3 regions of the Gracilibacillus sp. HCP3S3_G5_2 genome follow, and region 1 is predicted to be linked to each of the others. Evidence: predicted binding sites of a transcription regulator. Region 1 holds the regulator's gene; each other region holds the start of a gene.
The links. The regulator CtsR, encoded in region 1, represses protease genes until heat stress. The targets are predictions, from matches to a motif close to ATGGTCAATAAAGGTCAAACA.

Region 1 (8,137 bases):
ATTTATCGGTAAGTCCTTCTGGATGCGATTTAGAATATCTAAACCTCGGCGCCCACGATTTCGTTTTAATGCGTCTGAAGAATCAGCAATATGCTGCAATTCTTCTAAAACAAATTGAGGAATAATAATTGTCCCTTCTAAAAAACTCGTTTGACATATGTCCGCAATTCGTCCATCAATGATTACACTCGTATCTAATATTTTTGGTTTTGGCAATTCAAGATGAGCTTCTTCAGGTATCAAGGACTTTTTCTTTTCCCTTTTAGGTAGCGTAAATAATTGCAAAAATTCATCTCTTCTTTTAAACCCAACTTGGAATCCAAAATAGGCAAGTAAGAAACTTAAGAAAATTGGCACTACCTGTGAAACAACTCGTATATCAATCGATTGAATCGGATCATTTAAGAAATATGCAATAATTAAACCAATAATAATACCTAAACTGCCAAATAATAAATCCGATACTGGGGCTTTCATTAACATCTCTTCAATCCAAGCAAAGAAACTCAAAATATAATCAGAAATCCATATAGACACAATAAATAAAATAATTGCTCCTACTACTAACCCAACATAAGGCGCTACATAGTCAGACATCAGCCATGTACCTTCAGCAAACCCTATTAATTCCAACAATCTTGGAATATATAAATATCCAGCGGTACCACCTGCAATAATAAAAAATAGTTGCACGAATCGTTTTAGCACCACAGTCACCTCCTATAATTTAGTCTCTCCTATTTATTAACATTTTAAACATTGTTTATGCTTTTTATTAAACTGCCATTACTCGTAAGGAGAGCGCAAATGAAAATGATATATATAAAAAGATAAACATATAACTTTTAATCTCCCAAAGCTATCTTGATTGCTTCTTGGACAGAGTTTACCCCAATAAGTTCAATAGATGAAGGGGCCGTCCATCCATCTATATTTTTTGCAGGAATGATCGCTCTCTTAAATCCTAATTTAGCTGCTTCTTGTACACGTTGTTCAATTCGAGATACTCTGCGTACTTCACCGGTAAGTCCTACCTCACCAACTAACACATCATCTGTATGTGGCGCTCTATCTCTAAAGCTTGAAGCAATACTAATCGCAACTGCTAAATCTATCGCAGGTTCATCTAATTTTACACCACCCGCTACTTTCACATATGCATCTTGATTTTGCAACATTAAGCCAACTCTTTTTTCTAAAACAGCCATTAATAGCGGCACTCGATTATGATCAATTCCTGTTGCCATTCGTCGAGGGTTACCGAAACTCGTAGGGGATATTAATGCTTGTATCTCAACTAAGACCGGTCTCGTTCCTTCCATTGATGCAACAATTGTTGAACCTGCAACACCTTGTGATCGTTCTTCTAGGAAGATCTCAGAAGGGTTTAATACTTCTGCCAATCCTTCTTCTCTCATTTCAAATATGCCCATTTCGTTGGTACTGCCAAATCGATTTTTTACACCTCGCAATATCCGAAAAGTATGGTGCCTTTCCCCTTCGAAATATAAGACGGCATCTACCATATGCTCAAGTAATCGTGGACCGGCAATAGATCCTTCCTTTGTAACATGCCCAACTATAAAAATAGGTATATGGTTTTGCTTAGCAATACGCATCAATTCACTAGTACATTCTCGTACTTGTGAAACACTACCAGGTGCACTTGTCACTTCTTCTTTATAAATGGTTTGAATAGAGTCAATCACCACAAACCCTGGTTTTAATTGATCAATTTGATTTCCAATATCTACTAGATTCGTTTCAGAAAGTACATATAGTCTTTCTGAAGAAATAGCTAATCTGTCTGCTCTCAGTTTTGTCTGTCTTGCTGATTCTTCTCCAGAAATGTATAACACATCTACGTCGCGCTGTGCTAATTGACTGGAAACCTGAAGTAATAGCGTAGATTTACCGATTCCAGGGTCACCACCGATTAAAACTAAAGAACCTTGCACGATACCGCCACCGAGGACACGATTTAACTCTTGCATTTTCGTTTTAATTCTTGGTTCTTCCTGTGATTGAATACTAGATATTTTTTCCGGTTTTTGAGCTGTGACAGTGCCTGTTGCCCAATTACCTCGTACTGTTTTTGCAGCTGCCACTTCTTCTACTAATGTATTCCACTCGTTACACCCTGGGCATTTCCCCATCCATTTAGCTGATTCATAACCACAGGATTGACAAACAAATTTAGATTTCCGCTTAGCCAAAAGTATCGCTCCCTTTCATTATATACGAAAAGACCCTCTTATAAGTTACAGAGATCTATCAATTTAGTTAAAGATGTATGTAAAAAGTGTAAAAAAAGGATAATCTTTAAATCTCCTTCCTTACTTATACGGTGATGGTATTCTTGCCTCATATCACACAAACCGCATCTCCATAAAAGTCCCATTTACTACCTTTGATCTACGTGCTGTTTCCCATGGATAATAGCAAAGAAACCGAGAGCTCGGAGTAGGAGTGAGTACTACATCTAACTACTTGTCATTTTCATCAAGTGTAAATGTTGAAAAAATCGGAAGGGGTATCCTTCCGATTTTTAGCTTTTACACGACTTTGAATTCGCCTGATTCATCAAGGTCAATCGTTACTTTTTCGCCTTTTTTGATGGTTTCTTTTAACAACTCTTCTGATAATAAGTCTTCCACATTCTTTTGAATGGATCTACGTAATGGTCTAGCACCATATTCAGGGTCAAATCCTTCATTTGCGATCTTTTCGATTGCCTTATCTGATAATACAAAGTCTATTTCCTGTTCAGTTAAACGCTTCTGTAACTCTTTTACCATTAGCTCAACAATGTTTTTCATATGTTTTTTCTCTAGTGAATGGAAAACAATGGTTTCGTCAATACGGTTTAAGAACTCCGGACGAAAGGCTTTCTTTAATTCTGTCGTTACTTTTGAACGCATATCTTTATAATTCTGTTCTTCATCCCCAAGACTAAAACCAACATATTTATTGCGTTTTAGTTCATTTGCGCCGACATTGGATGTCATAATTAAAACAGTATTTCTAAAGTCAACGGTACGTCCTTTAGAATCGGTTAAACGACCATCTTCTAATACTTGGAGTAATATATTAAATACTTCTGGGTGTGCCTTCTCTACCTCGTCTAACAAGACAACAGAATATGGCTTTCTACGTACTTTCTCTGTTAGCTGTCCGCCTTCTTCATAGCCGACATATCCCGGCGGTGAACCAACAAGTCGTGAGGTTGCATGCTTCTCCATATACTCTGACATATCGATTCGAATCATGGCATCTTCATCACCAAACATGGATTCTGCTAATGCACGTGCAAGTTCTGTTTTCCCAACACCAGTCGGGCCTAAGAAAATAAATGAACCAATTGGGCGTTTAGGATCTTTTAAACCGGCTCTTGCACGGCGGATTGCCTTGGAAACTGCCTTAACAGCCTCTTCCTGGCCAATTAACCGATCATGCAAAATATCTTCCATATGCAATAATCTTTCACTCTCATCCTTAGTAAGCGCTGATACCGGTACTCCCGTCCATGTTGATACAACGCTAGCAATATCTTCTACTGTTACTTCAGAATTCTCTTGGCCCTGTTTTTCTTTCCACTTTGTTTCTGTTTCTTCTAGTTCCTTTTTTAATTTTTGTTCATCATCTCGTAATGCCGCAGCCTTTTCGAATTCTTGACTTTGAACGGCGGCATCCTTTTCTTTGCGTACTTCTTCTAATTGCTGTTCTAATTCCTTTAAATTAGGAGGAGTAGTGTAAGAACGCAAGCGTACCTTAGAGGCAGCCTCATCGATTAAATCAATTGCTTTATCCGGCAAGAAGCGGTCTGTGATATAACGGTCTGACAGCTTTGCTGCTGCTTCAATTGCTTCATCTGTAATCGTCACACGGTGATGTGCTTCATAACGATCTCTTAGGCCTTGCAAAATTTGTACCGATTCTTCAACAGATGGTTCATCCACTTGAATTGGTTGAAAACGACGTTCTAATGCAGCGTCTTTTTCAATATATTTGCGATATTCATCTAATGTTGTTGCACCGATACATTGTAATTCACCACGTGCTAACGATGGTTTTAAAATATTTGAAGCATCAATAGCACCTTCAGCACCACCAGCTCCAATTAAGGTGTGTAATTCGTCAATAAAAAGGATCACATTATTAGCCTGGCGAATTTCTTCCATTACTTTTTTCAAGCGATCTTCAAATTCACCACGATATTTCGTACCAGCAACTACTGTACCCATATCAAGTGTCATTACCCGTTTATCGCGAAGTATCTCCGGTACCTCATTTTGAACGATCTGCTGCGCCAAGCCTTCCGCTACTGCAGTTTTACCAACACCTGGCTCTCCAATCAAAACAGGGTTATTTTTTGTACGACGACTTAAAACTTGAATGACTCGCTCAATTTCTTTTTCTCGACCAATAACAGGATCGATATTGCCTTCTTTGGCAATCGACGTTAAATCACGTGCTAGTGAATCTAACGTAGGAGTACTGGCATTGTTATTACTTTGCGTATTCCGTCCGTTTTGAGAACCCCCGGATTCTGAACTCCCTAACAGCTGTAAGACTTGTTGGCGTGCTTTATTGAGGCTGACGCCAAGGTTATTTAAAACTCGAGCAGCTACTCCTTCTCCTTCACGAATAAGACCTAATAAAATATGCTCAGTACCTACATACGAATGACCTAATTTTCTAGCTTCATCCATTGATAACTCAATAACTTTCTTCGCCCTTGGTGTATAATGAATCGTTTGAGATACTTCGTTACCTTTTCCGATTAAAGATTCGACTTCAGCTCTAATTTTATCAGCACCAAGTCCAATCGCATGAAGTGCTTTTGCTGCAATTCCTTCCCCTTCACTTACCAGTCCTAATAAAATATGTTCAGTGCCAATATTATTATGACCAAGACGTACCGCTTCTTCCTGTGATAATGCTAATACTTTTTGTGCTCTTTCTGTAAAGCGTCCAAACATCATATTAGTATTCCTCCTTCTGCTCCAATGTAAATCGTTCCCTAATTAAGGATGCACGAAATATATCCCGCTCATTCGGTGTCAGTATTTTTTTGGCATATTGTTGTAAAAATGCCGGCTGTGTTAAGACAACCAATTCATTCAGAATCGATTTAGATATATTCTCAATGAATCCGAGGTCAATACCTAGACGGACATCGGACAAACACTTTGCCGTTTCTTTTGATTCAATAATTCGACTATGCTGTAAAATACCATAGGAACGAAATACTCGATCCTCTAATTCCAACTCTGATTGTTCCATAAGTAAGTTTCGAGCATGCCTCTCATGTTCAATTAACTTATCAACCACACCTTTTAAATCTTCGATAATATCCTCTTCAGAACGTCCCAACGTTATCTGGTTGGAAATTTGAAAAATGTTCCCTAAAGCTTCACTACCTTCACCATAAATACCGCGGACCACTAATCCTAACTGATTAATTGCCGGGATCATTCTATTAATTTTTCGTGTTAATGCAAGTGCAGGTAAATGCATCATGACAGAAGCCCTTAATCCGGTACCAACGTTTGTAGGACAACTGGTGAGGTAACCTCTATTTTCATCAAAGGCATAATCGATTTTTTCTTCTAGCCAGTCATCTAATTGAAAAGCCTGTTCCAATGCTTTCTCTAATTGTAAACCAGGAAAATATAACTGCGCTCGAATATGGTCTTCTTCATTAATCATAATCGATACCTGTTCATTCTTAGAGATTAACGCTCCACCATTTTTTGACTTTTCGGCTAAGTGTGGGCTGATTAAATGCTTTTCCACCAATACTTGCTTTTCTACTTGTTTTAAATCAGACATTTTAACAAATTCGAAATCCTTATATTGTAAATAAGAGCGATGGTTAAATTCCTTTTCCATAAAATAGAGGATGTTATCCATTTGTTCTTCTTCAGCAATTAATGGAAAAGGTGACTGTTCAAAATTTCGGGCTAACCGAACGCGGCTGCTCATAACAATATCACTGTCAGGTCCATTCTCTTTCAGCCAAGGGCTAATCGCTTCATTCATAAATTGCTCTAAACTCACGAATCATCACGCTCCTCATAGCGATTTAGATTCTTTTCCAATGACCTTATTTCATCGCGAATTTCCGCAGCAGATTCAAAGGCTTCCTCCGCGATTGCTTGTTGTAACCTAATCTTTAAATCTCTTAGCTTTTTGCGTTGATAAATATCAGAACCTACACGTTTTGGGACTTTCCCCTCATGTGTCGTGTTACCACTATGCACTTTGCGAAATAGCGGATTTAAATGTTCGGAGAAAGTATGATAGCATGAGGCACATCCAAACTTCCCAATTCTAGCAAATTGTTGATACGTCATCCCGCATTTTTCACATTGTAGCTCTTTTTCTTTTGATTGTAGTGATTGGTGGTGCATTGCATTAGATTTTGGATTAAACAGTCCTGATAAAAGGTGGTGCAAGGAATAGGCATCTTCTTCTTGAGATACATAACCTTTTTCCTTTGCACATCGCTGGCAGACATGAATTTCTGTTTTCTCACCGTTTATCACTTGTGCAAAATGAACGGTGGCCGGATTTTGTTTGCACTCTTGGCACTCCATACCGCACACCTCCTAAAATTGATATTTTAAGGTATTAAGCATTGCGGACAAAATTCTGGCTCGAATCTCATCACGAATTGGCAACTGAAAGGAGAGCGTATTTCGATCAATCGCACCAACCATTAACTTCGCTTCGCGTTCCGTAATTAATTCCTCTTCCAAAAGGCGTTCTAGGATATTCACTGCCTTTTGCTGTGAGATCTTTGGCTGAATCATTTCAATAATTTCATCTATTAATTTAGCTTTATCTTCGTTAGTAATGCGACTAATACGAATATAGCCCCCGCCACCACGTTTACTTTCCACTAAGTACCCTTTCTCTAAAGTAAACCGTGTATTGATGACATAATTAATTTGAGAAGGAACACATTCGAAGCGATCGGCAATTTCACTACGCTTTATCTCAATGATTTTGTGCTGATTGTTATGCATGATTTCCTTCAAATATTCTTCTATAATATCTGAAATATTACGCATTTTCCCTCCTCCAATCTGACTTTGACTATATTTGACTATATATTTATTATACTGTATATCAGCTTGGTTGAAAACTATTTGGTCTTCATTATTATAACCTTTCTTACGCTGTCTCAAACCCTTTACGCTCGAAAACGGATCTTAATTTTTTTTACCTCTTCCTGTTTTAACAACCATTCATATAAATTATCTCGTTTCTTTTGATGAATCGCGTCAATATACATTTTTATTTTAGTTATTTCTGGACTCTCGTTAGAAATATCAAATTCACGAATTTCGATTGGATAGGATTGTACCCGTTCAATAAAAGAAGAAGTGTTATTTTCCTTCGTAAGTTTTACTTCAAAAATAATATGATGATTCTTCCTATGAAGTCTTTTTTCAAATTTATTTAAAACAACCAAACTTATAAGGATTATGAGTGTAGTCACAACAGCCTCTTTATACATGCCAATTCCAACAATCAGTCCTAGTCCGGCAACAGCCCAAATAGAAGCGGCCGTGGTCAGTCCGCGAATAGTTCCACCATTTACAATTATGGTACCTGCTCCAAGAAAACCAATACCACTGATTACATAGGAAGGTATCCGAGCCGGATCAAACTGAATATTATCGTAATTTTCGATAAAATGCTGAAAACCATTTATGGAAAGAAGCATCATTAAGCAAGAACTGACACCAACTAAAATATGAGTACGAAAACCAGCGGAATGCTTATTAACTTCCCTCTCAAAACCAATTAAACCTGATAAAACTAGTGCAATCATTAGCTTGGTAACAGACTCTAAAAATTCCGGGTCAAAGAAATTACTCCACATAAAAACACACCCCTGTACAAGATTTTTTATCAACACAATTAATTCACACATCTTAACTTGCGTAAAATAATTAATAAATAGAATAAAGAGTATATAGCAGAATATTACTCATGAATATCCCTTCCTTGAAATAGTTACCCTATTTTAACATACAAAAAAACTCCCTAGTCCTATGACTAAGAAGTCTTTCAATTGCCTGGCAACGTCCTACTCTCGCAGGGGCGCGAGCCCCAACTACCA
Region 2 (8,137 bases), on a different contig from region 1:
GGTCACGTGCTCCCTCCTCGTGGATCGTCATATCAGCATTTCGCGTGATACGAAATGTGGTAGTTGTAAGCACGTGATAGCCAGTGAAAAATTTAGGCATAAAATATCGAATCAAGTCTTCAAGTAAGACAAATTTTTGCTGATCTCCAACTTGAATGAAGCGGTCAAGTAATGCAGGAACCTGTACGATCGCTGTTTTAACTTGTTCGTGTTCCATGTCATAAATATCTTCAAGTTGGACTGCCAGGTTTATTGATTTATTCAGTAGCATCGGAAAGGCACGATACGCATCTATTGCCATAGGGGTTAGCACTGGAAATATTTGTTCATCAAAATAATATTCTAGTTGATTAATTTCATCGGAAGTTAAGTCCTCCATATTAATAATATGAATATTTTCTTGTCTTAATAGGGGGAGTAACTCTTTATATAAATCATACTGTTGCCCAACAAGCTCATGATTAAAGCTGGAGATTTGGGAAAGCTGTTGTTTGGGCGTTAGACCAGATTTATTATCAGGGCGGTTGAAGCCGGCTTTCACTTGATCCTTTAAACCAGCAACACGTACCATAAAAAACTCATCTAAATTAGAGGAAAAGATGGCGAGGAAACGTAATCTCTCTAATAATGGATTGGTTTCATCGTCAGCTTCTTCCAGGACACGTTTATTAAAGGAGAGCCAACTTAACTCACGATTGTTATAGTAAACAGGTAACTCCACATTTTTGTTTTGCTTGACAGTTGACATCAATCATCATCCTTTTTCGACAATCTCTATCCTTATCATATCGTTAAACGAAAGATCCTCCATTAAAGGAACGTAATTTCTTTGTAAATTATTTTTTTACAAAACAAACTTTAACTCTACATTTTTCTTTACTGCTTTCTCCACATGTTTTTTTTGTTTTTCTGATTGATACTCTTCTGGTTTGGCATCGCCATTACAATATAAGGTAATAAATAGTGTGTCCCCTTGCATAGCACAACTAATTTCCTTCACTACTTGCCGTTTGGTCGCATCTAAGCAATAACTAAACTTTAAAAGTGCGCCCAGATGACGCAGTTTTTTTTGTTCTGATTTGAGAAACCATTCTTTATAGGGTTTGATAAATTGCTTGAATACCGTCTTATTTTTATAGGAAGCAATTAATGCGAGTTGCAAGCGGTCCTTATGCAATAAGCCATCAATGGTTCGGTTTGCCAATAAATAAAAGGTGTGCTGTGCACTTGATTCAGCATCGATATATTCCCCTAGATGGCATAAATAACTGGCTCTTTTTAGTAACTCCCAATCGTTATTGGTCAAATGAAGGAGACCATTATCCTTAATGAAATCAAATAGCTTGCGCGTAAGATATTGGACATGAAGAATTTGCTTTGGATCCAAGTCAAAATCATTCATCAGCTCTTGAATACTATCCTCTAGTACATTTGGAAAAAGGATAGTCCCCATCTCTTTTGATAATTGTTCATAGAACACACCATCTCGAAGACCTTTCCGACTTAAAATAAAGCAGTCTGCTTGAGTGATTTTATATAAACTGTGAAACACTTCAATAGCAGGTATAATGATATCAGCTCGATCCTTTGATAATCCTTCTACTTTTGGTAACTTCTCTGGCTTTAGAGACGTTAAATAATTACTGATGTTGATAATGTCTGTATCATACATTTTATATTGATGGAGTCCGGCAAGCGGGTATTTTTTTAAGTTTTGATCAATTTGTACAAGATTACGGGCACTGCCTCCGATCGCAACCAAAGGAATTTGTTTATCTCGTAACCATGGTAATGTAGCAAATTGTTCGGTTACATAATGGCGCAATTTTGCCAATTCTTCGCTTGTAGGAATGTCTGTGGCAAAGAAATCTTTTAATGTTAAGGCCCCAAAAGGAAAGCTATGTGCGTTAATTAATTCTCTGTTTTTAAAATAAGTAACTTCTGTACTGCCGCCACCGATATCCACTGTAATTCCAGTGGATATAGAAGTAGAATTAACAACTGCTAGGTAGCCATAATAAGCTTCTTCTTCTTCTGATAAAATCCTAATGGTCATCCCGGTTTGCTTTTCTACCTCGATCAGAATTTCTTGTTTGTTTTCCGCTTGTCTAATGGTGGCAGTGGCAACACAAACGACTTCCTGTAGCTTATATGTTGCTAACACCTCTTGAAAGCTCTTTAGTGTAGATATTAATCGTTTTACCCCTGCATCATTTAACTGATTATTTTTTTCTAAGAAGGTTCGGAGTCTGGCAACTGCTTTTACGTTTTCTACTTCCTTTAACCTGCCACCTTTTTCTCTTAAAAAAATGACTAGACGCATAGTGTTAGAACCTATGTCGATTATTGCATAATATTGTTTTCGCATTGTATCACCCTATTTATTGTTGTGAATTTTGCATTATTATACCATAATAGAGTGAAAATGCTTAATTTCGAGAGGGGTTATGGCGATGTGGCTAGAGAAAATAGAACTTACAATACCGTATGATTTTGACTATCTACTTTTTAGATTAGACATGGATAAGTTGTATTATGTCGATTTCCAGAAACGATCTGTTAAAGTACCCTTACGTATAAAAAAGGAAAAATATGTGGTAACTGTTACGGCAATAGGTACAACAGAAAAACCTATATTTTTAATAGAAGGGAATGATAACGAAAGAAAGGACGATCTGCTTGTCCGAATAGCTGATATATTTGCATGGGATCAGAATCTGAAAGTGATTCAAGCTTTTTTTGCCAAAACAGATTTAGCAGGGTTGTTTGAGAAATATCCAGCAACGCCGTTAATTCGAGAATTTGATCCTTTTAGTAATTTAGTGAAAACCATTATTCATCAACAATTAAATATGGCTTTTGCTCAAGTTTTAACCGCAAGATTTGTGACGACTTATGGGGAACAATTGGACGGCGTCTGGTTTTATCCGACACCGGAAAAGGTAGCAACCATTCCTTACCAAGAGCTGCGAGACATGCAATTTAGTACACGAAAAGCGGAATATGTCATAGATACCGCGAAGAAAATTGTTGCAAATGAGCTCAATCTAACTTCATTTTATGACCAAAGCGATCAAGAAGTGCTGCAACAATTAACCAAAATTCGCGGAATTGGAGCATGGACGGTACAAAATTGGCTGATGTTCTCGCTTGGTAGACAAGACCTTTTTCCATCAAGTGATATAGGTATTCAGAATGCATTAAAGCTTTATTTAGGCCTTGACCATAAACCAGCTACGCCCCAGGTAGAAGAATGGAGTCAAGCTTGGCAACCATATCGTTCCTATGCTGCAATGACATTATGGCGCAGTATTGAAGAGCCTTAAGAAGATATATTGGCAATTAATTGTTTATAGGTGTTTGCTTGTTCTTTGTCACCCTTTGCCAAATAGCTTTTGTATAGATATTGAACGGGAGCGGGATCATTTGGCGATAATTCCATTTCCCATTCAAAACAGGCAATTGCTTGGTCGTATTGTTCAAGATCAAAGTAAATTTCACCTAAAGCAAATTGCTGATCGGGGTTATCTGTCAATCTTTCCATTTTTTTCAGCTTTTGCATAATCGGTAGTTCGGAATCTTTTAAGGATGTGATGATCTCTTTCAAAGATAGATGTTGCAAGAGCTTTTTAATCGTTATGTGGAGAGTTTTCTCCAGTTGTGCTACATCATTTTTATAAATACGCATTACTGCTTGGAGAAGAGCTTGATAATCTTCAGCTAATTGGTCAGCGGAAACAGAAACTAGTGCCTTCTCAAATACTTGACGGTCTTCAATCGGATGATGAAGGTAATACGCTAAAATAACTTGATAGCCATCAAGCTTGACGAGTATGTCGATGATCTCTTTTGGTTCCGGATATTGAGACAATAATTCTTGCCATAAAGCGATTTGGTCCTGCTTGGACAGTTGTGCTTGTGCCAACTGATCAAGTTGTGTGACAGCCTTTATGGATGAACATTTCAGGTAGATGAGGAAGAGCTGATCAAATTTTCGATTATCTATATGATATTGTCGTATGACCGAATTTATGACGGTTTCAGGGAAATTTTGATCGAAATAAATAGATTCTAAATAGAGAGGATCAGACCATTCTATTGTAAGCTGCTCAATGTTTTGATATAGGTCTTTATATTGTTGAAAGTCAAAATGATGGAGCATATCTTTGGCAAAAATATCATGTGGTCGTACTTGGGTATAATTAACAAGTATTCGGAAAGCTTTTTTTAGTTGGCCGTTTCGGCGATAGTTATAAAAGGTCTTTTTTAGGAGAGCAACGATTTTTTTCTCATCAACATAGTTATCGAACATCGCAAGTACGTAGAGCATTTCTGTTTCGTTATATTTGTTGGAGAGCTTTTGGACCATTTGATTATTGGAAGTCAGTCGATAAGTATCTTCTTTTTGGAGCAGTGCTTTCGTTAATGGATGATCGGCAGTAAATATATGGCCAGATTGAAAGGCATTTTTTAAAAAGGATTGCAGTCGTATCGAAGTTGTTTTCTTAGCGTTAATATAGCGGTCTTTGTAAAAAAACAAATGATAAGATTGCTTTTTTTGACCAATTGCTTCTACTATTTTAGCCTGTTTATATACGGTCATTTGTACTACATTAAAGCGCATTGTTTTTTTATTGTGCATTAACTGGATGGTTGTCATTATGAAACAACTCCTTTTTATTACGGATTACCTTTAGTTTAGCACAAATTATCATTCCGAAAAAGAATGTTGTCAATGTAAATTCTTTGTAATATTTTCTTTCAAAGCACAAGCACCTATTTATTTCTATGGTAAGATGGACTAAACGTTTACTAGGAGGATCTATGTGCTAAAAGAAATTTTATGGACGATACTCTTAGCCTTATTACTAGTGTTTGTTCCCTTTGGTGTGGTAATTTAAAAAAATAATAGAAAAGAAGCGCAATCTACCTTCGTAGGTTGTTTTTTTTATGGTTTAGGAAATAATAGATTTGATAAAAATTTTTTGAGCAAAGATCTTGAAAGTCAAAAAAGGTCAGATTATAATAATAGATAAGAAAGGTCAAATATAGTCAAAGTCAAAATTGACCTTGATTACAGTATCACTTTATAAAAAATTGAAGGAGGAATGACAAATGAAATGCCAGCAATGTGGTATTCATCAAGCAACGATTAATGTAAACCTTCGATTTAATGATCAAACCGAATCTTTACATGTTTGTGAATCATGCTTTCAAGATATAAAAAATCAAATGAAAAATCCATCAGGTATGTTTGGAGGACAAGGCTTTGAAGGCTTTTTTGCCGGAGGAGCAAATGGTTCTAACCAAGCAAATGCCAAAACGCATACAAGACAAGGTGGAAGAGGTAATGGTCTTCTCGATCAATTGGGGAAAAACCTTACCGATGCTGCAAGAGCAGGACTAGTTGATCCTGTGATTGGACGTGAACAAGAGGTTAAACGGGTAATAGAAACACTTAACCGTCGTAACAAGAACAACCCAGTCCTAATCGGGGAACCAGGTGTTGGTAAAACAGCAATCGCAGAAGGATTAGCACTAAAAATTACAGAAGGAAACGTACCGTCCAAGCTGCTAGATAAAGATATTTACATCTTAGATGTAGCATCATTAGTTGCTAATACGGGTGTTCGCGGTCAATTTGAAGAGCGAATGAAACAATTAGTATCCGAACTGCAAGAACGTCAAAATGTCATCCTTTTTGTTGATGAAATTCATTTACTTGTAGGTGCCGGAACTGCAGAAGGCTCTCAAATGGATGCCGGGAATATCTTAAAGCCTGCATTGGCACGAGGTGAATTACAATTAATCGGTGCGACGACATTAAAAGAGTACCGTCAAATTGAAAAAGACGCAGCACTAGAACGTCGTTTCCAGCCAATTATGGTAAAAGAGCCATCTTTAGCTGAAGCAGAGCAAATCTTACAAGGCTTGAGGGAACGTTATGAAAAATATCATAAGGTAAGCTACTCTGATGATGTGTTACGCGCTGCCGTAACATTATCAAAGCGTTATATCCAAGACCGCTTCTTACCAGACAAAGCGATTGATTTAATTGATGAAGCAGGTGCACGTCTCAACCTTGATGTAAGTGAGTCAGATCACGAAGCATTGCAGAAACGTCTCGACGAAATCGGCAAAGAAAAAATGGAAGCTGCTGAGAAAGAAGACTATGAACGCGCAGCGAACCTAAGACATCAAGAAATCAAGCTTGAGAAAAAATTAGCAGAAACAAAAGAAGCACCAAAAGCAGAAGTAACAGTGGAAGATATTCAATTAATAATAGAAGAGAAAACCGGAATCCCTGTTCGAAAAATCCAAGCAGATGAACAGTCCAAAATGAAAAACTTAGCGGACAACTTAAGTCGAAAAGTAATTGGTCAACAAGTTGCCGTTGACAAAGTAGCTAAAGCGGTTCGCCGTAGTCGTGCCGGTTTGAAGTCGAAACATCGTCCAATTGGTTCCTTCCTTTTCGTCGGACCAACTGGTGTCGGTAAGACAGAACTAACGAAAGCACTAGCAGAGGAACTGTTCGGTACTAAAGAGGCAATGATTCGCCTTGACATGAGTGAATATATGGAGAAGCATGCCGTATCTAAAATTATCGGTTCACCACCAGGATATGTAGGTCATGAGGAAGCAGGCCAATTAACAGAAAAAGTTCGTCACAATCCGTACAGCTTAATTCTGTTAGATGAAATTGAAAAAGCCCACCCTGATGTACAAAACATGTTCCTACAAATCATGGAAGATGGTCAATTAACAGATAGTCATGGTAGAACGGTAAGCTTCAAAGATTCTGTGATTATCATGACAAGTAATGCTGGTACCGGGGTGAAGAAAATTACGGTCGGCTTCAATAGTGATAACAATGAAGCTGTTTCAACACTAGAAAATTTAAGCAGCTATTTCAAGCCAGAATTCTTGAACCGTTTTGACGCGATTATTCCATTCAATGAATTAGAACAAGAAGATCTACTCCGAATTGTAGACCTAATGATCGCGGAATTAAGCAAACAATTAGAAGAATCTGATCTTACCATTACTGTAAGTGATGAAGCGAAGAAATTCCTTGCTGATAAAGGTTATGACCCTCGCTTCGGTGCACGTCCATTACGTCGCGTTATCCAGGATAAAGTAGAGGACGGCATCACAGATCTCATCTTGGAAGAAGAGGATGTTAAACAAATAGAGATCATGTTTGAGAACGAAGATATCGTTGTGAAAAAGAGCGCTAGCTAGTATTTTAGCTAGTGCTTTTTTTGTGTTGTTTACATAATCGGAAAGAGGCCAGCAAAGTCCAGAAAGTGGCCAGCAAAATACATAAAAGAAGCACGGTTGGCAGCCTAAGGACGAACCAACCGTGCTTGTTTTCAAGATATTACTTTATCTGTATGAAAGAAAGAACCATTTGATTACTGAAAGATTGATTTAAAAGATAAAATGATGCAAGTGTACAGGTTTGTGTTTGGACAATTCTGGACGCTTTGTCCCTTTCTTTAGAATGAATGAAACGAAGTAAGGTATAATAAAAAATAAAAAAGGGAGCGCATTTCTCCATGATTTATCAGCAAAATGAATATGACCGCTTAAAACGAGTAATTACTTGCCCACCAACATATATGGAAATTAGAAAGGTCATCAATGAAACACAGAAATTTTATGAAGATGAAAATATTGATGTAGATATAGCTATGGAGCAGTTTGAAAGTTTTGTACAAACATTGGAACAGTTTGATATTGAAGTGATCGAACTGACACCAGACCCTAAGTTGAATGAACAAGTCTTTACAAGAGATATCGGATTTACAGCAGGAGCATCACTTTTCACTTGTGAGATGGGGCGTAATATTAGGAAGCCAGAAATCGATGTGTTGCATCAGTACCTTGATCACGAAAATTTGCCATATATACCTTTGAGTACACGCTCTATTGAAGGGGGCGATGTGATTGTTTCTAACGATAAAGTTTTTGTAGGAAGGAGTCTTAGAACAACTACAAAGGCTATTGAAGAGTTACAATTACAAATTCCTGAAAAAGAGGTCATTACGGTTCCTATTCGTGAAGATATTCTTCACCTGGACTGTTGTTTTAATTTAGTGAGTGATAAGGTAGGACTTATCTATAACGACGCTTT
Region 3 (8,137 bases), on a different contig from region 1:
ATTATAATTATTAAGATTATACTGACCATCTAACGTTTCTAACTGCTTTGTAGTCAATTGTGGCATTTACTTCTCCCCCTTAATGACCGGTTACTTTTTGTTTAAATCTAAAGATGCTAATATTTCTGATTTTAAATGTGCCAATTCTTCATTTCCACGATCTCTTGGTCTCTTTTGATTAATCTGAATCTCTTTCTCTACTTCTCCAGGCTGCCCTCTCAGTATGAAGACACGGTCACATAAATAAGTTGCTTCATCAATATCATGTGTTACTAAGATAATGGTAGCTTGATATTTTTGCCACACATCCAATAAAAGATCTTGTAATTGCATTTTTGTAAATGCATCAAGTGCACTGAATGGTTCATCCAGAAGGAGAATTTCAGGTGATGTCACCAATGCTCGGGCAATTGCGACCCGCTGTGCCATACCACCTGATAATTCACGAGGATACAGCTTTTCTTTTCCTCTTAATCCTACACTCTCTAAATACTCGATAGCTTTATTTTCCTTATCTCTACGGCTACCAGCCAATCCGAACGTCACATTATCCAACACATTTAACCAAGGAAGCAATCTCGGCTCTTGAAAAATAAACCCTGTTGTATCGTGAATGTCTTTTGTTACGGTCCCGTTAATTTCAATCTCACCATCGTAATCAGGGTCAAGACCGGATATTGCTCTGAGTAAGGTACTTTTTCCACATCCACTAGTGCCTAACAAACCAATAATTTCTCCTGGCCTCACTTCAAAATTGACATTTTGTACGGCGGTTACACCATTAAACGTACGGCTTACATCTCTTAATGCCAGACTCATTTGTTTCATCCTTTCTTATTTTTGCACACGGTCCTGCCAATGCAACGAACGAATTTCTACCAGTTTTAGCAGCCAGTCCGTTAATTTACCGATAATCGCAAATAGTATGATACTCGCTAGAATTGTATCAGGCTGTGACATATTTTGACCTAGTACTAGTAAAAATCCTAGGCCTTGACTCGCGCCCATCAATTCCGCCGCTACTACAAACATCCAGCCAAGTCCTAAGCCACTTCTCATTCCTACTAAGAAAGATGGTAAAGAGGCAGGCAGAATAATTCGCTTTACAAGTTGAAATGTATTTAATCCGTACATCTTACCAACCTCAATCAATTTACGATCGACGCCTAAAATACCACTAACAATATTTAAATAAACAGGGAAAAATACACCAACCGCAATCATCGTTATTTTAGACGTTTCCCCAATGCTTAGCCATAGAATAAACAAGGGGACCCATGCTAAAGATGGAATGGAGCGAAAAGCTTGAATCATTGGATCTAGTAATTGCTCTGCTTTTTTATAGAATCCAACAAGTGAACCTAGTAATATCGCTGCCACTGTTCCTACAATAAATCCGGCAAACACCCGATAAGTGGTAATACCGATATGTCCCCACAGAGAACCATCTTGTGCCATACTCCCTATTTTTCCTAAGACTGTTGTCGGCGCTGGCAATTGATTAGAAGGGACAACGCCAGCACGACTTAAGGTTTCCCACAAAATAACTAGAATGACAGGAATAATACTACCCATTAATATAGTTCTAAACAATGAGCCATTATTTTTATTGATTGTTACTCTTTTTCCTCCCGTTTCTGATGACGCTGGGTTCACGTATCCAGCTGTTACGTCATTTTGTTGCTTAGCCATTTATTCTGCCCCTCCTAAAATTTCTACACCATTTATTGTATTACCGCTTCTGCAAACTCCGGATTTATTAGCTCATCTGTTAATGTCTCCACATCATTATCATCATCTAAGTCACCGGAATCTTTCAACACATTACCAGCTGCGATGATAGATTCAATATGCTCTATTCCTGGTATTGGGTTCGAAAAGTCCGTTCTTTCCACTAACTGAATTTCCGCCACATCCATACTAATATCTGCTTCTTTGGCTAATAACTCTGCCGCTTCTTCAGGGTTTTCTAGTACCCATTCACGTGCTCTTTCATATAATTCAATTACTTGTTCAACATATTGAGGATAGCTTTCCGCAAAGTCTTCGCGGACATTTAAGAAACCATACGTATTAAGATTAATATCTCTGTAAAATAGTTCAGCTCCTGATTCTAATTCATGTTTAGCCATATGTGGATCGAGCCCTGCCCATGCATCTACGTCACCATTAACCAACGCATTTCCACCATCAGCATGCTGTAGTGGAACTACTTCAATATCATTCGTAGATAAACCGACTGAGTTTAAAGCTCTTACCAAGAAAATATATGGATCTGTACCAAGAGTTGCTGCCACTTTTTTACCTTCCAAGTCTTCAATTGATTCAATCTCAGAGCCTTCATTAGTTGCCAATGCTGTCCACTCCGGCTGAGAATAAATATATACATTTTCCAGCGGCACACCATTTGCCTTCGCGATCAGAGCTGCTGCACCTGCTGTAGAACCGAAGTCTACACTATCACTATTTAAAAACTCGATTGCTTTATTACTTCCTTGACTTAATGTCCAAGTGACATCGATATCTTCTTCCTCAAACACTTCTTCTGCCCACCCGAATTCCTTTAATACTAAACTTGTTGGCGAATAATAGGCATAGTCTAAACGAATCTCAGAAGGTTTTCCTTCATCAGCATTGCTATCAGATGAACAGCCAACGGCTAAAATAATAATGATTCCACATATCGCAATTGCCATAAAGCTTCTTAAATCAATTAATGGTATCTTTTTCATTATTAGTATTCTCCTTTTCGTACTAGATTTCACATGCATAGGTGGAAATAGTTCCTCTTAAGCGTTGTGCCTCTTTATATGTGCATCGGTTATGGACCACCTGCAAACCACCTTGAAGGGCTATTTCTTCCGCTTTTGGTGACACAACACCTTCTTGAAGCCAGAATACTTTTGGATTTACTTCTATTGCCTCTTTGGCAATCTCTACTGCAGCGTCTGGACTACGGAATACTTGGACAATATCGATATCGACCGGAACACTTTTTAAGTCTGGATATGCTTTTTCTCCTAAAATTTCCGTTTCTCGCGGATTAACCGGTATGATTTTATAGCCAAGTCGCTGCATTTTTCTTGCTAGGCGGTAACTAGGTCTCGCTTCTTTTCCACTTAGCCCAACAATGGCTAGAGTCTTTTGTCGTGTTACTTCTTCTCCGTTTTCCACGTATCGTTCATATGGTGAATTTAATGCCCATTTGATAATTCCTTCGTCATTTACAACAATTTGCTTCTCATTTTCTTCACCTATTCCAGTTGCCTTCACTAGCGCTTGGTCAAGGTCATTTTTAATATCCCTAACTGATTCGATGCCTACAGACAAGCGAACTAATTCTTCTGAAACACCAGTTTGTTCAAGTTCTTCTTTTGTCAGTTGCTGGTGTGTTGTAGATGCTGGGTGGATAATGAGTGATTTAGCATCTCCTACGTTCGCGACATGTGACCATAATGCAACATTGTTGATTAAGTCACGACCTGCATCACGTCCACCTTTAATGCCAAATACAATAATTGAACCATAGCCATTATTTAAGATACGCTTTGCTAACTCATGGGATGGATGACTTTCAAGACCAGGATATCTTACCCACTCTACCGCTTCATGTTCATTTAAGTGTTTTGCGAGTTCCAGTGCGTTTTGATTATGTCTTTCAACGCGAATATGCAAAGTCTCTAATCCCTGTAACAATTGAAATGCATTAAAAGGACTTAGTGCTGCCCCAAAGTCTCTCAATAATTGCACACGCACTTTGGTAATAAAGGCTAATGTTCCAAAATCTACTGCATAGCGAATACCGTTGTAACTTGGATCAGGCTCTGTGAACGCTGGATATTTTTCAGAATTCCAGTTAAAACGTCCACCATCAATAATGACACCACCAATGGATGTTCCATGGCCACCAATCCATTTCGTTGCAGAATGGACTACAATGTCTGCACCAAGTGTGATTGGTTTACATCCAAATGGAGTGGCAAAAGTATTATCAATTATTAACGGAATACCAGCATCATGTGCAATCTCTGATACCCTTTCCACATCTAATACCTGTAAACCAGGATTACCAATAATTTCACCGTAAACGGCTTTTGTTTTATCTGTAATCGCTGCTTTAAAGTTTTCAGGGTCTGTTGGATCAACGAATGTAACAGTAATTCCATAACGTGGAAGTGTTACATTGAACAAATTGTATGTTCCACCATATAAGTTGACGCCTGCAACAATTTCATCACCGGCACTTGCCAGATTTAAAATTGATAGCGTTATAGCAGACATACCTGAGGCTGTAGCAACAGCCGCAACCCCATCCTCTAAAAGAGCCATCCTTTTTTCAAAGACATCAACCGTTGGATTCCCAATTCTTGAATAAATATTGCCCGGCTCATCTAGAGCGAATAATCTTTCTGCATGCTCCGTATCGTGGAACACGTATGAGGTAGATTGATAGATAGGTACTGCCCGTGAACCTGTTGTCGGATCAGGCGCTTGCCCTCCATGTAGATGAATTGTTTCCGGATCGTAAGTTGAGCCTTTAAAATTTGTCATTATTTATTTCCTCCCCAATTAAAATTTCCATTTTAAGTACTATCTCTATTAAAAAAAGCCTTCTTCGATAAGAAGAAGGCTTTAACTGACATAACAGTAGTCTTCCCCTTATCTTTCAGGATAAATATCCTGCAGGAATTAGCACCTTTTAAGCTTTTGCTTAATGGTTGCTGGGTATCATCGGGCCAGTCCCTCCACCTCTCTGGATAAGAGTTTTAGTATTCAATTGTTCATAAAAAAGTCTCTCTACACCGAGATAGAGAGACTTGAATATGTATATTCGCTCTCTTATCTCTCTAAGTATATGTACTTAGTGGAATTGGCACCTGTATTAAATGATGATTCACTTAATGGTTGCCGAGGCTTCCTAGGGCCGATCCCTCCACCTCTCTAGATAAGAAATATATAATTCCGAGTTGTTTACTCGTTTTTATTAATGCTATGTAATACTGTAGCACGCGATAAACACGATGTCAAGATATTTTCTGAAAATTAATACAAATAAAAAGTGGAGACTTCTTCTAAGTACTAGCTTTGGATTACTGTTAACACTAAGCATTTAATATCAACTTTTCAACGAAAAAAAGTGGCGGTTAGTTCCGCCACTTTTTCTTTTTAATTTAAGTCTGATGGTTTCTTCTCCATTACTTTATCAATTAGACCGTATTCTTTTGCTTTTTCAGCAGACATGAAATTATCACGGTCTGTATCTTTTTCAATTACTTCTAATGGTTGACCAGTACGATCAGCTAGAATTTGGTTTAGCTTTTTACGCATTTCGATAATACGATTAGCATGGATTTGGATGTCTGACGCTTGCCCTTGTGTACCACCTAATGGTTGGTGAATCATTACTTCACTGTTTGGTAAGGCAAAACGTTTACCAGGTTCACCAGCTGCCAATAAGAACGCACCCATGGATGCGGCCATACCAATACAGATAGTTGATACACTTGGTTTTATGAACTGCATCGTATCATAAATCGCCATACCTGCAGTAATAGAGCCACCAGGTGAGTTAATGTATAATGAAATATCCTTATCTGGATCCTCTGCCGCTAAGAATAGCATCTGTGCTACAATACTGTTTGCAACATTATCATCGATTCCACTGCCAAGCATGATAATTCGATCTTTTAAAAGGCGTGAATAGATGTCGTAAGCACGTTCGCCTCGATTTGTTTGTTCAATTACTGTAGGGATTAAGTTCATGAAAAATTCCTCCTTTATAACACTTGCTTTTTCATTCATGAATTCTAACTATTTTTATCTTAACTGAATGGTCAAAAAAGGTCAAACGATTTGTTTTTCTAACCTCATCCTACCCTTAACTATAACGATTTAAACCTTACATCGCAAATATTCAAAGTTTGATTTATGTATTGAAATTATACGAGCGATTCGCTATAATTATTCTTGTCGCATTTTATCACTGTACAAATAATCCGAAGAAGCTAAGTGCAATAGCACTAATAGTTTGATAATCTTCGCTAATCCTCAGTGATTGAGAAGCTTTGTTACACATAGAAAGAAGTCTAACATTATGCGCCCGTAGCTCAGGGGATAGAGCAATGGTTTCCGGTACCATGTGTCGGGGGTTCGAATCCCTCCGGGCGCGCTTATATGATAGAAGAAAACACTGTCATACCAATCTCAAACAGGTTGCACATGTAAAATATGTGTAAAACGGTACGCTCTTCTATATAGTGTTACACATATGTTTCTAAAATGCTAAAGCACCTACTTCTTACGGTAGGTGCTTTTCTTTTTCCACATTAATTCGAAAGGACTTATGCGAACTATGCAACTATTGTATTTTTTTACAATAAAGTAATCCCCTTATTTTAAATCTGTAAATAGCATTCCATACACTATGCTATCTGTCCATTCACCTTTACTCCAAAAATCCTGAATGAAATGAGCTTCTTTTCTCATCCCTATACGCTCACATAATCTTTGTGATGCTTCATTTCTTGCATCAAGGTTAGCTTGAATGCGATGCACCTCAAACTCATCAAATAACTTCTTGACTAAACCACTCACGGCTTCTGTTGCATAACCCTTTCCTGCAACATTTTTAGAAAAACTATAACCAATTTCAACTGTATCTTTCATATCTGTATACCATACAGATAAATCACCAACTACGTTAGTATCGTTTACTACCGCTAAACTTAACATTCCTTCTTTTGTGAGTGTGCTATTTTCTAGCTTTTTATTAAACTCTTCCTGCATATTTTCAAGTGTCCACGTATCATGCAAGAGATATTTACATATATCATCATTATTGTAAATATTAAATACATCATGTAAGTCATTACTCAAAAACGGCCTAACTGTTAATCTTTCAGTGCGAAATTCCAAAAAGACTCCTCCTCTAAAGAAAATGATCTCTATAAAACGCTAACTATAGATTAATTGCAAAGGAACTGAAAATGTATCCATCCAATAAAATTGAATTTTTTAACCATGGTTGATAATCTGCACCACTCCCAGTTCCTCTACCTTCTTTAATTCACTAATCGACTTTAGATGTTCTTTTTCTTTTCGTCACAAAAATACCCTTTAGACAATCATATCCAAAGGGGTAAAGCTTCGCAACTTTTCTATAAACGTCGGGACTTCATTTTAAAACTACAGTTAGTCTATTTTTCATTTTGCTCAATTTTAATTTCAGTGACGAATTTTTGTTTTCCATATATATTATTTATATACTTAAGGAACGATAAACAAAAAATTCATCAGGATAATCGGAGGCTTATATGGCACTTGATCTAGCAACGTTCTTATTTGATGTGAAGAACATGGGCTATGTCCCAATCTCGTTATCTTCACTTATTTACACTTCCTCAATAATTATACTCTACAGTAAGAGCATCAATAAAAGTTATTTCTGTATACCTTCCTTTCAAGAATTCTCTAGAGCTCTTTCTTGATAAGGTGTACCTTTTCCAAACTCACAGTACTCCTTTAAACTTAGCAAAAACATTGCCCAATTGTAATTGCAAAACTTATAACATAACGTAATTTCCTGCCATTGAGCATGGCTGAAATCAATCGTTGTAGTGCCGTTAGACTCTGTTAAGGCAAATGTGATCTTCGTTCCGATCCATTCCGGTTCGGCATTCGATTCTATACATTCCCAGCTGACCCGCTTATCTGGAACAAGCTCGATGATCTTCACTTTGACGGTATCATTAGGACCAAAGCGAAACGCATTCTCTTTTCCAACGACCTCCTCCACTTCCAAATCATTTGTCCATACTTTTGACAAGCCTTCTTTTGTAGTTAATGCAACATATACTTGATGTGCTGATGTATTTATTTTTTGTAGTTGCTCTATATTTACCATGCGCTCCAACTCCTCTTCTATTGTTAGCTAAAACTACTATTCGGTTGGATTGTAGCATAGTTTAAATAGCATGGTTTATTATATATTGCTATTGAGGCAACACCTTTTATTTATTACTAATTCTTAGACCGTCAAAGATATAGGATAAACCATCCAGATGAGTAACGCCTACTTTACTCTTTTCCTTCAACAAATTTTACTAATTCGTTTAATGCTTCCGCATCATCACTGCCA

Region 2: the regulator CtsR is predicted to act here: its motif matches at 5,002-5,022, upstream of ACTNEP_RS12370 (ATP-dependent Clp protease ATP-binding subunit).
Region 3: the regulator CtsR is predicted to act here: its motif matches at 5,831-5,851, upstream of clpP (ATP-dependent Clp endopeptidase proteolytic subunit ClpP).

Annotation. Positions count from the first base shown of each region.
Region 1 is NZ_JBQHXU010000013.1:86,027-94,163, forward strand. Features, by position in the region: gene ACTNEP_RS17470 (PIN/TRAM domain-containing protein) at 1-708, opposite strand, end outside; gene radA (DNA repair protein RadA) at 846-2,216, opposite strand; gene clpC (ATP-dependent protease ATP-binding subunit ClpC) at 2,556-4,985, opposite strand; gene ACTNEP_RS17485 (protein arginine kinase) at 4,987-6,063, opposite strand; gene ACTNEP_RS17490 (UvrB/UvrC motif-containing protein) at 6,060-6,602, opposite strand; gene ACTNEP_RS17495 (CtsR family transcriptional regulator) at 6,615-7,079, opposite strand; gene ACTNEP_RS17500 (MgtC/SapB family protein) at 7,202-7,897, opposite strand; partial or broken rRNA gene rrf (5S ribosomal RNA) at 8,092-8,137, opposite strand, start outside.
Region 2 is NZ_JBQHXU010000007.1:215,284-223,420, forward strand. Features, by position in the region: gene ACTNEP_RS12350 (RNA degradosome polyphosphate kinase) at 1-748, opposite strand, end outside; gene ppx (exopolyphosphatase) at 845-2,368, opposite strand; gene ACTNEP_RS12360 (DNA-3-methyladenine glycosylase family protein) at 2,454-3,326, shown strand; gene ACTNEP_RS12365 (hypothetical protein) at 3,323-4,660, opposite strand; gene ACTNEP_RS12370 (ATP-dependent Clp protease ATP-binding subunit) at 5,116-7,242, shown strand; gene ACTNEP_RS12375 (dimethylarginine dimethylaminohydrolase family protein) at 7,560-8,137, shown strand, end outside.
Region 3 is NZ_JBQHXU010000002.1:432,308-440,444, forward strand. Features, by position in the region: gene acsA (acetate--CoA ligase) at 1-66, opposite strand, end outside; gene ACTNEP_RS04640 (ABC transporter ATP-binding protein) at 91-819, opposite strand; gene ACTNEP_RS04645 (ABC transporter permease) at 835-1,692, opposite strand; gene ACTNEP_RS04650 (aliphatic sulfonate ABC transporter substrate-binding protein) at 1,725-2,732, opposite strand; gene ACTNEP_RS04655 (PLP-dependent aspartate aminotransferase family protein) at 2,755-4,551, opposite strand; SAM riboswitch class I at 4,657-4,764, opposite strand; SAM riboswitch class I at 4,837-4,952, opposite strand; gene clpP (ATP-dependent Clp endopeptidase proteolytic subunit ClpP) at 5,167-5,763, opposite strand; tRNA gene ACTNEP_RS04665 (tRNA-Arg) at 6,097-6,169, shown strand; gene ACTNEP_RS04670 (GNAT family N-acetyltransferase) at 6,391-6,915, opposite strand; gene ACTNEP_RS04675 (SRPBCC family protein) at 7,460-7,903, opposite strand; gene ACTNEP_RS04680 (HPr family phosphocarrier protein) at 8,077-8,137, opposite strand, start outside.